2 regions of the Streptomyces sp. NPDC001135 genome follow, and region 1 is predicted to be linked to the other one. Evidence: riboswitches for the same ligand, from Rfam matches in the RefSeq annotation. Region 1 holds a riboswitch; the other holds the start of a gene.
The links. A riboswitch is a leader RNA that binds a small molecule or an ion and turns the genes downstream of it on or off. The one in region 1 is predicted to bind cyclic di-AMP.

Region 1 (6,948 bases):
CCTACGGCGACCTCACCACGTACGGCGGCTACGGCGCCAGCGGTTTTCCGGACGGCACCGGCTCCTTCCCCACCGACCCGCTCTTCGGCGGCCTGCCCGGCCAGCAGACCAGCAGCGCGTACGAGACCGGGCAGTGGCAGACCGGCCAGACCCTGGGCTACGACCCCTACGCGGCCCAGTACCACGCCTCCTACGACTCCGGTGCCTACGACACCACCGCCTGGACGGTCCCCGCCCAGGCGACCGGCAACGACGTGAGCGGCCACTGGGATGCGAGCGCCTGGCTGCAGCCCGACCAGTCCGGCGGCGCCGACCCGACCCAGCAGTGGGAGTGGGGCACCCAGACCTTCGAGACGGGCGCGTACGACGCCACCCAGTGGAACTCCGCCGGCCAGGGCGCGACGGCGGAGCCGGAGCAGTCCGGCGAACCGTTCGTCCAGCAGGCCACCGCCCTCTTCGAGCAGGTCGGCGACCCGGAGTCGGCCGCGGCCTTCGGGCAGGTGCCGTATCAGCACGACGCGCCGTACGAGGACACCGCCTTCAGCGGACAGCGTTCCGCGGACGACGATCCGGGCGGCACGGGTGAACTGCCCGTCGTGACCGGTCTGCTGGACGACCAGGAAGAGATCACCCCGGCGTCCACGCCCCGCACCGGCTCGCGCAGCGCCGCGCGCTCCCGCCGGCGCACACCCGCCAAGCGCTCCGCGCTGCTGACCGTCGCCGTGCCCTCGGTCTGTGTGATGGGGGTCGCCGGGATCGCCGCCGCCTCGGTCGGCGCCCTGACCGACGGCGGTGGCAAGGACACCACGGCCTCCGCCTCGGACGCGCACGCGGTCAAGCCGTCGGTCGCCAACAGCAAGCTGGACAGCCAGCTCAGGACCCTGTCCGCCGGCGCCGACGACTTCGCCGACCGGGCGAGCCGGACGCAGGAGCGGATCGACCTCAAGAACCAGCAGGAGCTGGAGAAGAAGAAGGCCGCCGCTCAGGCCGCGCTCAAGGAGCGGCTGCGCCCGAAGTTCGTCCTGCCGGTCACGCAGAGGGGGCTCAGCGCCTACTTCGGCCAGGCGGGCGTGAACTGGATGTCGGTGCACACGGGCATCGACTTCCCCGTGTCCTACGGCACCACGGTGATGGCCGCCACCGACGGCGTCGTCTCCACGAAGTGGAACAGCGCCTACGGGAACATGCTGATCGTGACGGCGAAGGACGGCACGGAGACCTGGTACTGCCACCTCTCCAGCTACCGCGTCGCTACCGGTACGGCCGTGAAGGCCGGCCAGCCGATCGCCTACTCCGGCAACTCCGGCAACTCCACGGGCCCTCACCTGCACTTCGAGGTGCGGCCCGCGGGCGGGGCGGCCATAGACCCGCTGCCGTGGCTGAGGAGCCACGGCCTCGATCCCACGTAGGAACTGGGGGCTTCCGCCCCCGGATCCCTACAGCTTCTCCACCGGCGCGTACCGCAGCAGCAGCCGCTTCGGCTTGGTGTCGCCGAAGTCGATCGTCGCCTCCGCGTTCGCGCCCGTGCCCTTCACGGCGACGACCGTGCCGAGCCCGAACTGGTCGTGGGTGACACGGTCCCCGACGGCCAGCGCCACCACCGGCTTCTCCGCCGTGCGCCGCGTGGCGAAGCCGGACGCACCCGACGCCGAGGAACGCGAGCGGGTCGAGGACAGCGAGGCCGCGATCCCGGAGGCCGGACCCGAGGACGCCGGTGCCGTCGCCCCCGTCCGCTTCCACTCGACATGGGCGGGCGGGATCTCCTCAAGGAAGCGGGAGGGCGGGTTGTACGACGGCTGGCCCCAGGCGCTGCGCATCGCGGAGCGCGTGAGGTAGAGCCGCTCCCGCGCGCGCGTGATACCGACGTACGCCAGGCGCCGCTCCTCCTCCAGTTCCTTGGTCTGGCCGAGGGCGCGCATGTGCGGGAAGACGCCGTCCTCCATGCCGGTCAGGAAGACGACCGGGAACTCCAGGCCCTTGGCGGTGTGCAGGGTCATCAGGGTGATGACGCCGGAGCCTTCCTCGTCCTCGTCGGGGATCTGGTCGGAGTCGGCGACCAGGGCGACCTGCTCCAGGAAGTCGGCCAGCCCCACCGGCTCGCCCTCACCGCGCTCCTGCTCGAACTCGAGGGCCACAGCCGCGAGTTCCTGGAGGTTCTCGATACGGGTCTCGTCCTGCGGGTCGGTGGAGGCCTGCAACTCGGCGAGATAGCCGGTGCGCTCGAGCACCGCCTCCAGGACGGTCGCCGGTCCGGCACCGGACTCGACGATCGTACGCAGGTCCTCCATCAGCGTGTTGAACCGCTTGACCGCGTTGGTGGAGCGCGCGGCCATGCCGTACGCCTCGTCCACACGCTTCAGGGCCTGCGGGAAGCTGATCTTCTCCCGCTGGGCGAGGGCGTCGACCATCGCCTCCGCGCGGTCGCCGATGCCCCGCTTGGGTACGTTGAGGATGCGGCGCAGCGGCACCGAGTCCTCCGGGTTGGCGAGAACGCGCAGGTAGGCGAGGACGTCCCGGACCTCCTTGCGCTCGTAGAAGCGGACCCCGCCGACGACCTTGTAGGGCAGGCCGACGCGGATGAAGACCTCTTCGAAGACACGGGACTGGGCGTTGGTGCGGTAGAAGACGGCGACGTCGCCGGCCCTGGCCTCGCCCGCGTCCACCAGGCGGTCTATCTCGTCGGAGACGAACTGCGCCTCGTCGTGCTCGGTGTCGGCGACGTAGCCGGTGATCCGCGCGCCCTGGCCGGCGTTGGTCCACAGGTTCTTCGGGCGGCGGGACTCGTTGCGCTCGATGACCGCGTTGGCGGCGGACAGGATGGTCTGCGTGGAGCGGTAGTTCTGCTCCAGCAGGATCGTCGTCGCGTCCGGGTAGTCCTCCTCGAACTGCAGGATGTTGCGGATCGTCGCGCCCCGGAAGGCGTAGATCGACTGGTCCGCGTCACCCACCACGCACAGCTCGGCGGGCGGGAGGTCGTACTCGCCGGGCGGAGTGTCCTCGTCGTGGTCGCCGGTGCCCACCAGCTCGCGTACCAGGGCGTACTGGGCGTGGTTGGTGTCCTGGTACTCGTCGACCAGGACATGGCGGAAGCGGCGGCGGTAGTGCTCGGCCACGTCCGGGAACGCGCGCAGCAGGTTGACCGTCGTCATGATCAGGTCGTCGAAGTCGAGGGCGTTCGCCTCGCGCAGTCGCGACTGGTACAGGGCGTAGGCCTGGGCGAGGGTCTTCTCGAAGCCGTCGGCGGCCTGGGCGGCGAAGTCCTCCTCGTCGATCAGCTCGTTCTTCAGGTTGCTGATCTTGGCGCTGAAGGACTTCGGCGGGAAGCGCTTGGGGTCGAGGTCCAGGTCACGGCAGACCAGGGCCATCAGGCGCTTGCTGTCGGCGGCGTCGTAGATCGAGAACGACGACGTGAAGCCGAGCTTCTTCGACTCGCGGCGCAGGATGCGCACGCACGCGCTGTGGAAGGTCATCACCCACATCGCGTTCGCGCGCGGGCCGACGAGCTGCTCGACGCGTTCCTTCATCTCGCCCGCGGCCTTGTTGGTGAAGGTGATCGCGAGGATCTGGCCCGGGTGCACATGCCGCTCGGCGAGGAGGTGGGCGATGCGGTGGGTGAGCACACGGGTCTTGCCGGAGCCGGCGCCGGCGACGATGAGCAGCGGCGAGCCGGCGTGCACGACCGCGGCGCGCTGGTTGTCGTTCAGCCCTTCCAGGAGGGCCGCCGCGTCGAGCGCGGGGCGGGGGGCGCCGTCGCGGTAGTAGGCGTCCCGGTCCGGCGGCACGTCGAACTTCCCGCCGAACAGATCGTCCGGAAGCGGCTCCGGAGCGTGATCGTCCTCGGGCGGCGGCGGGGGCTCCTCCTCGCGCCCGCGAGGGGGCTGGAGGTCCGCCAGGAAGCTGTCGTCAAAGAGGCTGCTCATCGCTCTACGAGTCTAGGGTGCCCCACCGACAACCGGCCGCCGTACCGGGAAGACGGCCCTGCGGAAGGAGCGGCGAACACCCGGGGCATGGCCCTTACGCTGCGGAATCGCCCCATGACGGGAACGTGATCCGGAAGCGAGATCACGAAAATGTATCGGACATATCACGCACCAACCTTCACACTAGTCACACCAGTTGGCTAGGTTGCCGTCAGGCCGCGTGCGCGGCCTCCGCCGAGTCCGGCGCGTCCGCAGGGCGCCCGGAGCCGGGGACCCACCGATCCTGGGGTGAATCGGACGACTCCCGCCCGGGACGAGGCCGTAGGGCAAACCTTCCGAACCGCCGCCCGAACCCGACAGCTAACCCGGTAGGCGGCCCATTGGAAGGAGTCGCCTCCCTTGGCGTCGCACCGTAAGACGCGCCCCGGCGGAACCATCGGAACGGGCCTGCGCACCCCCGCCCTCGCCACCGCCGCCCTCACCTCCATGGCCGTGCTCTCGCAGACCGCAGAGGCCGCCCCGAGCACCGATCACGCCAAGCCGAGCCTGGAAGAGGTCGAGAAGAAGGTCGACGACCTCTACCGCCAGGCGGAGTCGGCGACCGAGAAGTACAACGCAGCCAAGGAACGGACGGGAAAGCAGCGCAGTCGCGCCGACGCCCTGCGCGAAGAGGTCGCCCGGCGCGCCCAGCGCCTCAACAAGGCCCGCGAGGAGCTGGGCTCCTTCGCCGCGGCCCAGTACCGCACCGGCGCCGCCGCTCCCGACACCGCCGCCCTCCTGCTCGCGGACAGTCCGCAGGACTACTTCGACCAGCGCCAGCTGATGAGCCGGCTGACCTCGCGGCAGAAGAGCGCGGTCGACGACTTCATCGGCGAGCAGGCCTCGACGATGAAGAAACGGCGGGAGGCCGCGGAGAGCCTGCGGACCCTGACCGACTCGCAGCACGACCTGCAGACCGCCAAGGCCACCGTCCAGAAGAAGCTCGCCTCCGCGCGCGAGCTGCTGTCGCAGCTGACGGCCCAGGAGAAGGCGCGGCTGGCCGCCATCGAGCGGGAGAAGCAGCAGGAGGCGGCACGCAAGGCGGCCGAGCTGGCGAAGCGGCAGGCGGCCCAGCAGCAAGCCTCCTCGTTGTCCTCGTCGTCCTCGTCGTCTTCGTCGTCCTCGTCGTCCTCGTCGTCTTCGTCGTCCGGATCCGGGTCGACGGGATCCGGGTCGACCGGGTCCACGACATCCGGCTCGTACGACACGAAGGCCGAGAAGGCGATCGCCTTCGCCCGCGCGCAGATCGGCAAGCCGTATGTGTGGGGCGCCACCGGGCCGGACTCCTACGACTGCTCGGGCCTCACCCAGGCCGCCTGGAGGGCGGCCGGTGTCACCCTGCCGCGCACCACGTACGACCAGGTCGATGCGGGCACCACGGTGTCACTGGCCGACGCGCGGCCGGGTGACCTGGTCTTCTTCTACGACGACATCAGCCACGTCGGCGTCTACATAGGCAACGGCATGATGATCCACGCGCCGAAGCCGGGCGCGTACGTCCGCGAGGAGTCGATCTACTACGGCGGGGAGTCGATCATCCACAGCGTGGTCCGGCCGGGCTGACCGGACCAGCCGTCCTCGCCCCACGCGCGCGTACCGGCGTTTCCGCCCTCCACGCGCGCGTGCCCTTCCACGGCGGGGACGTGCGGCTCCCTAGCATCGGGCGCATGCCCGGCATCCCAGGTCTGCGCACGTGGTGGGCGGAGCGGCCCCCCGCGGCCGGGACCGCCGTGATGGCGACCGGCATCCTGTCGGTGGGGCTGCAACTGACCGGCGCCGAGGTGCTCTCCCGGGTGGCGCTCGCGGTGTCCGGCGTCGCCTGGGTGGCGCTGGCGGCCGGCTTCGCCCTGCGGCTGCTCTGGGAGCGGCAGCGCTGGGTGGCCGAGGCGGAGAGTCCCGGCGCGCTCACCGCCGTCGCCGCGACCGCTGTGCTCGGCACCCGGATCTCGCTGCTGGGCCGCCAGACCCTGGCCGAGGCACTGCTGGCGCTCTCGGCGCTGCTCTGGCCGGTGCTGCTGGTCCTGGTCGTCCGGCACTGGAGTCGGCGCATGCCGGGCACGGTGTTCCTGTGTTGTGTGGCCACACAGGGGCTTGTCGTACTGGCCGCGACATCGGCGGCGGCCGAGCGCACGGCGTGGCTCACGCACACCGCGCTGGTGCTGTTCTGGCTGGGGCTGGTGCTCTACGGCCTCGCGCTGGCCCGCTTCGACGCACGGCAGGTGCTGGAGGGGCCCGGTGACCACTGGATCGCGGGCGGGGCGCTCGCGATCTCGGCGCTGGCGGGGGCGAAACTGCTCGTCGCCGGGGATACGGGCCTGCATCTGTGGGACGGGGACGACCGCGGTGTGCTGCGCACCGTGACGATCGCACTGCTCGCCCTGGACCTGGCCTTGTATCTCCTGCTGCTGGCCGCCGAGGCGGTGCGGCCCCGGCGCGGCTACGACGTGCGGCGGTGGGCGACGGTGTTCCCGATGGGGATGACGGCGGCGGCGACGCTGACCGTCTCGACCGCCCTCGGCGTCCCGTGGCTCAGATGGCCGGGACGGGTGCTGCTGTGGGTGGCGGTGGCGGCGTGGCTCGCGGTCGCCGCCGGTGCGGTGCTCTCGGTCCGCGCCGGCGGCAGGAACGGCTGACCGTCAGGTCCACAGCACGGCGATGAAGATGTTCGCGGTGGTCAGCAGGCCGACCAGGCCGAACATGCCCTTGTCGATCTTCTCCTCGTCGCGCTTCACATAGACCAGGCCGAGGATCACGATCAGCAGCGCCAGCTTGACGCCGATCTTGAGGGTGTTGACGTGGTGGTCGTCGGCCTGGTTGAGCCCGACCAGGACCACGCCGGTGACCAGCATGGTCAGCGCTCCATGCAGCATTCCGGGCACGAAGCGGGCCGTGCCCTGGCCCATCGCCTTCATCTGGGTGAGGAAACCGCCGAGCAGCGCGGCGATGCCGATGATGTGCAGGCCGACGAAGAGATGGATGAGTACGTCCA
Region 2 (6,948 bases), on a different contig from region 1:
CGAGAAGTACTTCGGTTCGATCACCGCGCACGACGGCAAGCCCGCGCCGCGTGACGGCTCCCTGCCGGAGATCATCGGCGAGCAGAAGCGCGAGGTCCTCGTCGAGGAGGTCCCGGCGCGCGCCCTGATGGCCGCCTACCGGCTCCCGCACGACGGCACGCGCGCGTGCGACGCGGCCGACCTCGCCCTGACCGTCCTCGGCGGCGGCGAGTCCTCCCGCCTGTACAACCGGCTGGTGCGCCGCGACCGCACGGCCGTCGCGGCCGGCTTCGGCCTGCTGCGGCTGGCCGGCGCACCCTCGATGGGCTGGCTGGACGTGAAGGCCTCCGGTGACGTCGAGGTGCCGGTCATCGAGGCCGCCATCGACGAGGAGCTGGCCCGGTTCGCCGAGGAGGGCCCCACGCCCGAGGAGATGGAGCGCGCCCAGGCCCAGTTGGAGCGCGAGTGGCTGGACCGGCTCGGCACGGTCGCCGGCCGCGCCGACGAACTGTGCCGGTTCGCCGTCCTGTTCGGCGACCCGCAGCTCGCCCTCACGGCCGTGAAGCGCGTCCTGGAGATCACCCCGGAGGAGGTCCAGGAGGTCGCCAAGGCCCGTCTGCGCCCCGACAACCGCGCGGTCCTGGTCTACGAACCGAAGTCCCCGGAGGCCCCCGACGCCGACGTCCCCGAGGACCCCGAGCAGGAAGCGACCGTAGAGGCCGGTAACGAGAACGAGGAGACGGCCAAGTGACCGAGCTCGCCACCATGGACTTCCACCCCCAGCCGCAGCCCGGCGAGGCCCGTCCCTGGGCGTTCCCGGCGCCCGAGCGCACCGCGCTCGACAACGGCCTGACGGTGCTGCGCTGCCACCGCCCCGGCCAGCAGGTCGTCGCCGTCGAGGTGCTGCTCGACGCACCCCTGGACGCCGAGCCGGCCGGCCTGGACGGCGTTGGCACGATCATGGCGCGGGCCTTCTCCGAGGGCACCGACAAGCACTCCGCCGAGGAGTTCGCCGCCGAGCTGGAGCGCGCGGGCGCCACGCTCGACGCGCACGCCGACCACCCCGGCGTCCGGCTCAGCCTGGAGGTCCCGGCCTCCCGCCTGGCCAAGGGCCTCGGCCTGCTCGCCGACGCCCTGCGCGCGCCCGCCTTCGCCGAGAGCGAGGTCGAGCGGCTGGTCCGCAACCGCCTGGACGAGATCCCGCACGAGCTGGCCAACCCCTCCCGCCGGGCCGCGAAGGAGCTCTCCAAGGAGCTGTTCCCGGCGACCTCGCGCATGTCGCGTCCGCGCCAGGGCACCGAGGAGACCGTCGAGAAGATCGACGCCGCCGCCGTACGCGCCTTCTACGACCGGTACGTTCGCCCCGCCACGGCCACGGCCGTCGTGGTCGGTGATCTCACCGGCACCGACCTGGACGCGCTGCTCGGCGACACCCTGGGCGCCTGGACCGGCACCCCGGGCGAGCCGCGGCCCGTGCCGCCGGTGACCGCGGACGACACCGGCCGCGTGGTCATCGTGGACCGGCCCGGTGCCGTCCAGACGCAGCTACTCATCGGCCGCGTCGGCCCCGACCGGCACGACCGCGTGTGGCCCGCCCAGGTGCTCGGCACGTACTGCCTCGGCGGCACCCTCACCTCCCGCCTGGACCGCGTCCTGCGCGAGGAGAAGGGCTACACCTACGGGGTGCGCGCCTTCGGGCAGGTCCTCAGGTCCGCTCCGGACGGTACGGGTGCCTCGATGCTCGCCATCAGCGGCTCCGTGGACACCCCCAACACCGGTCCCGCGCTGGAGGACCTGTGGAAGGTGCTGCGCACCCTCGCGGCGGACGGCCTGACCGACGCCGAGCGGGACGTGGCCGTGCAGAACCTCGTCGGGGTGGCGCCGCTGAAGTACGAGACCGCGGCGGCCGTCGCGAGCACGCTGGCCGACCAGGTCGAGCAGCACCTGCCCGACGACTTCCAGGCGACGCTGTATCAGCAGCTGGCCGCGACGGGCACGGTGGAGGCCACGGCGGCCGTCGTGAACGCCTTCCCGGTGGACCGCCTGGTGACCGTCCTCGTCGGTGACGCCGCCCAGGTCAAGGCGCCGGTCGAGGCACTCGGCATCGGCGAAGTGACCGTGGTGGCGGCCGAGTAGCGGCACACGCGCGTGGGGCCCTGGCGACCGACGGGTCGTCAGGGCCCCTTGTGCGCTCCGCTCTCCACCTCCCAGATGTCCGAATTGGGGCGGAGGTTGCCTGTCTGCCCTGTGGGATGCGCTACAAAAGCCCGGATCCGTTTGGGGTTGGAAAGCGGGCTTCCGTAGCGTCGTCCGGGCTGTTCGTCAGGCAGTGCGCCGCACCCGCGGCACCGGACAGCCATCGCCGAGTCCCCGTACGGCGCGAGCCAGGGGAGCCGGGGACCCACCGTCCCTGGGGTGAATCGGGCGCCCGCGCGCGAGCGAGGGGGCCCGTAGGAGACCTTCCTGCTCCGAACCCGTCAGCTAACCCGGTAGGCGAGAGGGAAGGAAAGGACCAGCCACTTCATGGCGTTCATGTGCGCCACCGGGAAGCACCGCAAGCCCGGCCGGGTCAAGCGCACCACCGCCCAGGCGGCCGGCATCGCGGCCCTCACCACCACCGGCGTCATCGGCACCGTCGCGGCGCCTCATGCGTTCGCCGCCGAGAACACCGCCGAGCAGACCGGCCTCACCCCGGTGGTGAGCGTCGGGGACGACATAGCCGAGCAGATCGACGCGCAGGCCGCCGCCCAGCAGCAGGTCGCCGAGCAGAAGGCGGCCGAACAGGCCGCGGCCAAGAGGGCCCGGGAGGTCCGCGAGGCCAGGGCGCGCGCCGCCCGCGAGGCCGAGCGCAAGCGTCTGAACGCCTTCGTCGCCCCGATCGCGCACTCCTACGTGTCGACGGCCTACAAGGCCAGCAGCTCCCTGTGGTCCTCCGGCTCGCACACCGGCATCGACTTCCACGCGGCCAGCGGCACACCCGTTCACGCGGTCGGCGTGGGCACCGTCGTCTCCACCGGCTGGGGCGGCGCGTACGGCAACGAGATCGTGATCCGGATGGCCGACGGCATGTACACCCAGTACGGCCATCTCTCGTCGATCGGCGTCACGGTGGGCCAGCAGGTCACCCCGGGCCAGCAGATCGGTCTGTCCGGCGCGACCGGCAACGTCACCGGTCCGCACCTCCACTTCGAGGCCCGCACGACCCCCGACTACGGCTCGGACGTCGACCCCGTCGCCTACCTGCGCCGGCACGGTGTGAGCGTCTGACGTCCCAGGCTCCGCCCGCGCAGCCCCGGCCCGCACCGGCCGGGGTTTCGCTGTTTTCTGGGGCGTCCACCGGACCCGCCGACCAAAAAATATCCATGGATTCCGGCCCGCCGTCGGAATTTCCGACGCATTGGAATAGAGTCACGGAACACGCGTCCATCGTCGACGTTTCACGGGGATTAAGGCGGAGGTCGGTCATGCGTATTCCGGCGCACTCGGTGTGCACGGCGATCCGGGACGACATCGTCGCCGGTGTCCACGAGCGCGGCGGCCGCCTCACCGAGGAAGTCCTGGCCCGCCGCTACGGCGTCTCGCGCGTCCCCGTCCGCGAGGCCCTGCGCACCCTGGAGGCGGAGGGCTTCGTGGTGACCCGCCGGCACGCGGGCGCGTGCGTGGCCGAACCGACCGAGCAGGAGGCCGCCGACCTGCTGGAGATGCGCGTGCTCCTGGAGCCGCTCGGGGCCGCCCGGGCCGCCCAGCGCCGCACGGAGGCCCACCTCAAGGTGCTGCGCGGCCTGGTCAGGATCGGTCAGGAGCGGGCCAGGAGGGGGCACAGCGACGATCTGCGCTCACTGGGCGGCTGGTTCCACGAGACGCTCGCCCAGGCCTGCGGCAGCCCCTCGCTGACCGCGATGCTCATCCAGCTGCGGCACAAGATCGCCTGGATGTACGCGGTGGAGGCGCCGCCGAGTCCGGTGGAGTCCTGGGCGGAACACGGCGCCATCGTCGACGCGGTGGCGCGCGGTGACGGCGAGCGCGCGCGGGCGGTCACGGCGCTGCACACCGAGCGTGCGGCGGCCGCGCACCGGTTGCGTCGTCCCGGGGCCGCCGAGCGTGTGAGGACCTCGCAACGTGCCGTAAACATGCCGAGTCTCCGGCATTAACACGGGAGCCGTATACAAAGAAGGGGTATTCGGTGGACCTGGATTTCCGCTGCCCCTTTCCCGTGCGCCCTGAATTCAACGGCCGAAAAACGCGGAAGCCGCGCCACCCGGAATGGGCGGCGCGGCTCCCTCGCCTTGCTCAGACGGTCTCGGGCAGCTCTTCCAGGCCCTCGGAGACCAGCTTGGCCAGACGGTCCAGGGCGGCGTCCGCGCCCTCGGCGTCGGAGGCGAGGACGATCTCCTCGCCACCCTGGGCGCCCAGACCCAGGACAGCCAGCATGGAGGCCGCGTTGACGGGGTTGCCGTCAGCCTTGGCGATCGTCACCGGGACGCCTGCGGCCGTGGCGGCTCGGACGAAGATGGAGGCGGGGCGGGCGTGGAGGCCCTCGGCCCAGCCGACGTTGACGCGGCGCTCAGCCATGTGTTGCTGCCCTTCAGTCTTCAGGGTTGTCTAGACCAGTTTCCCATATCGCGAAGCATGCCCGGAGCGGACCTCCGTCCAGCCCCGGCGTGTCGTCGGACCGCGGCCTCGGTCCGGCTTTCGTCCCCCACAGACTGCCCCGCGCCGTTGTCGTACGCGAGCCGTACTCTGGGGCCCATGCAGACCTCGGCGGACCGGCAGGACCGGCACCAGTACCCCGCCCACTGGGAGGCGGACGTGGTGCTGCGCGACGGGGGAACCGCACGCATCCGGCCCATCACCATCGATGACGCCGACCGCCTGGTCAGCTTTTACGAGCAGGTCTCGGACGAGTCGAAGTACTACCGCTTCTTCGCGCCGTACCCCAGGCTCTCCGCCAAGGACGTCCACCGCTTCACGCACCACGACTTTGTGGACCGGGTGGGACTCGCTGCCACCGTGGGCGGCGAGTTCATCGCCACCGTACGCTATGACCGCATCGGCGCCGACGGCCTGCCCGCCTCCGCGCCCGCCGACGAGGCCGAGGTCGCCTTCCTCGTGCAGGACGCCCACCAGGGCCGCGGGGTCGCCTCCGCCCTGCTGGAGCACATCGCCGCCGTCGCCCGCGAGCGCGGCATCCGCCGCTTCGCCGCCGAGGTCCTGCCGGCCAACACCAAGATGATCAAGGTGTTCACGGACGCCGGCTACACCCAGAAGCGCAGCTTCGAGGACGGCGTCGTACGCCTGGAGTTCGATCTCGAACCCACCGACCGCTCCCTCGCCGTGCAGCGCGCGCGGGAACAGCGCGCCGAGGCCCGCTCGGTACGGCGGCTGCTCGTGCCCGGCTCGGTCGCGGTCGTCGGCGTCGGCCGCGCCCCCGGCGGAGTCGGCCGCAGCGTCCTCGGCAACATCCGGGACGCCGGCTACGGCGGCCGGCTGCACGCCGTGAACAAGGCCTTCCCGGAGGACCTCGAGGAGGTCGACGGGGTGCCGGCGCACCGGTCCGTGCGGGACATCGACGGCCCGGTGGACCTCGCCGTCGTCGCCGTACCCGCCGCGTACGTGCCCGCCGTGGTCGCCGAATGCGGAGAACACGGCGTCCAGGGGCTCGTCGTGCTCTCCGCCGGGTACGCGGAGAGCGGGCCCGAGGGGCGCGAGCGGCAGCGGGCGCTCGTACGGCAGGCGCGCGCGTACGGCATGCGGATCATCGGCCCGAACGCGTTCGGGATCATCAACACCGCACCGGACGTCCGGCTGAACGCCTCCCTGGCCCCGGAGATGCCCCGCCCCGGCCGCATCGGCATGTTCGCCCAGTCCGGCGCCATCGGCATCGCCCTGCTGTCCCGGCTGCACCGGCGCGGGGGAGGGGTCACCGGGGTCACGGGCGTGTCCACCTTCGTGTCCGCCGGCAACCGCGCGGACGTCTCCGGCAACGACGTCCTCCAGTACTGGTACGACGACCCCGAGACCGACGTCGCCCTCATGTACCTGGAGTCGATCGGCAACCCCCGCAAGTTCACCCGCCTCGCGCGGCGGACGGCGGCGGCGAAGCCGCTGGTCGTGGTGCAGGGGGTCGGTTCCGCGCCGCAGGGGCACGCGGTACGGGCCACCCGGCTGCCGCACGCCACCGTCTCCGCGCTGCTGCGGCAGGCCGGGGTGCTCCGGGTCGACACGATCACCGAGCTGGTCGACGCGGGGCTGCTGCTCGCGCGGCAGCCGCTCCCCGCGGGGCCGAGAGTGGCGATCCTCGGGAACTCCGAGTCGCTGGGGGTGCTGGCGTACGACCGCTGTCTCGCCGAGGGGCTACGGCCCTCGCGTCCGGTGGATCTGACGACGGGGGCGACCGCGGAGGATTTCCATCGGGCGTTGACGCGAGCGCTGGCCGACGACACCTGCGACTCCGTCGTGGTGACGGCGATACCGGCCATCGGGGAAGCGTCGCCGGGGGACGCGGAGTTGGCGGAGGCGCTGCGGTCGGCTGCGGCTGCGGTCCCGGGCAAGCCGGTGCTGGTGGTGCATGTGGAGCTCGGGGGTCTCGCCGAGGCGTTGTCGGCCGCGGCCAGTACGGCACCCCGGGCCGTCGACAGGGCACCCGGTACTGCGGGCGGTGCCCACCCTGGCCCGCCCTCGGTTCCGCTCGAGCGGGGGGACCCCCGTCGCCCCGCGGAACGACCGTCCACCGCGGGAGCGGACGGCCTGCCCGCCGCACCTGCGGCCCCGCCCGAAGGCACACATCTCATCCCCGCCTACCCTGCCGCCGAACGCGCCGTGCGGGCTCTCGCCGAGGCCGTCAAGTACGGGCAGTGGCGGCGGGAGGCCGCGGACCCGGGGAAGGTGCCCGAGTACGACGACATCGACGAGAAGGGTGCCGCGCGGCTGATCGGTGAGCTGCTCGCGCGTGGGGAGGGGCTCACGATC

Region 2: it holds a riboswitch for cyclic di-AMP, as region 1 does, so the genes downstream of both, ACWC94_RS21795 (M23 family metallopeptidase) here and ACWC94_RS17370 (NlpC/P60 family protein) in region 1, are expected to answer to the same signal.

Annotation. Positions count from the first base shown of each region.
Region 1 is NZ_JBSFKD010000012.1:130,366-137,313, reverse strand. Features, by position in the region: gene ACWC94_RS17380 (M23 family metallopeptidase) at 1-1,409, shown strand, start outside; gene pcrA (DNA helicase PcrA) at 1,437-3,920, opposite strand; cyclic di-AMP (ydaO/yuaA leader) riboswitch at 4,143-4,312, shown strand; gene ACWC94_RS17370 (NlpC/P60 family protein) at 4,320-5,522, shown strand; gene ACWC94_RS17365 (tellurite resistance/C4-dicarboxylate transporter family protein) at 5,627-6,592, shown strand; gene ACWC94_RS17360 (hypothetical protein) at 6,596-6,948, opposite strand, start outside.
Region 2 is NZ_JBSFKD010000017.1:138,221-145,168, forward strand. Features, by position in the region: gene ACWC94_RS21785 (M16 family metallopeptidase) at 1-730, shown strand, start outside; gene ACWC94_RS21790 (M16 family metallopeptidase) at 727-2,115, shown strand; cyclic di-AMP (ydaO/yuaA leader) riboswitch at 2,330-2,490, shown strand; gene ACWC94_RS21795 (M23 family metallopeptidase) at 2,503-3,246, shown strand; gene ACWC94_RS21800 (GntR family transcriptional regulator) at 3,444-4,130, shown strand; gene ACWC94_RS21805 (HPr family phosphocarrier protein) at 4,270-4,551, opposite strand; gene ACWC94_RS21810 (bifunctional acetate--CoA ligase family protein/GNAT family N-acetyltransferase) at 4,729-6,948, shown strand, end outside.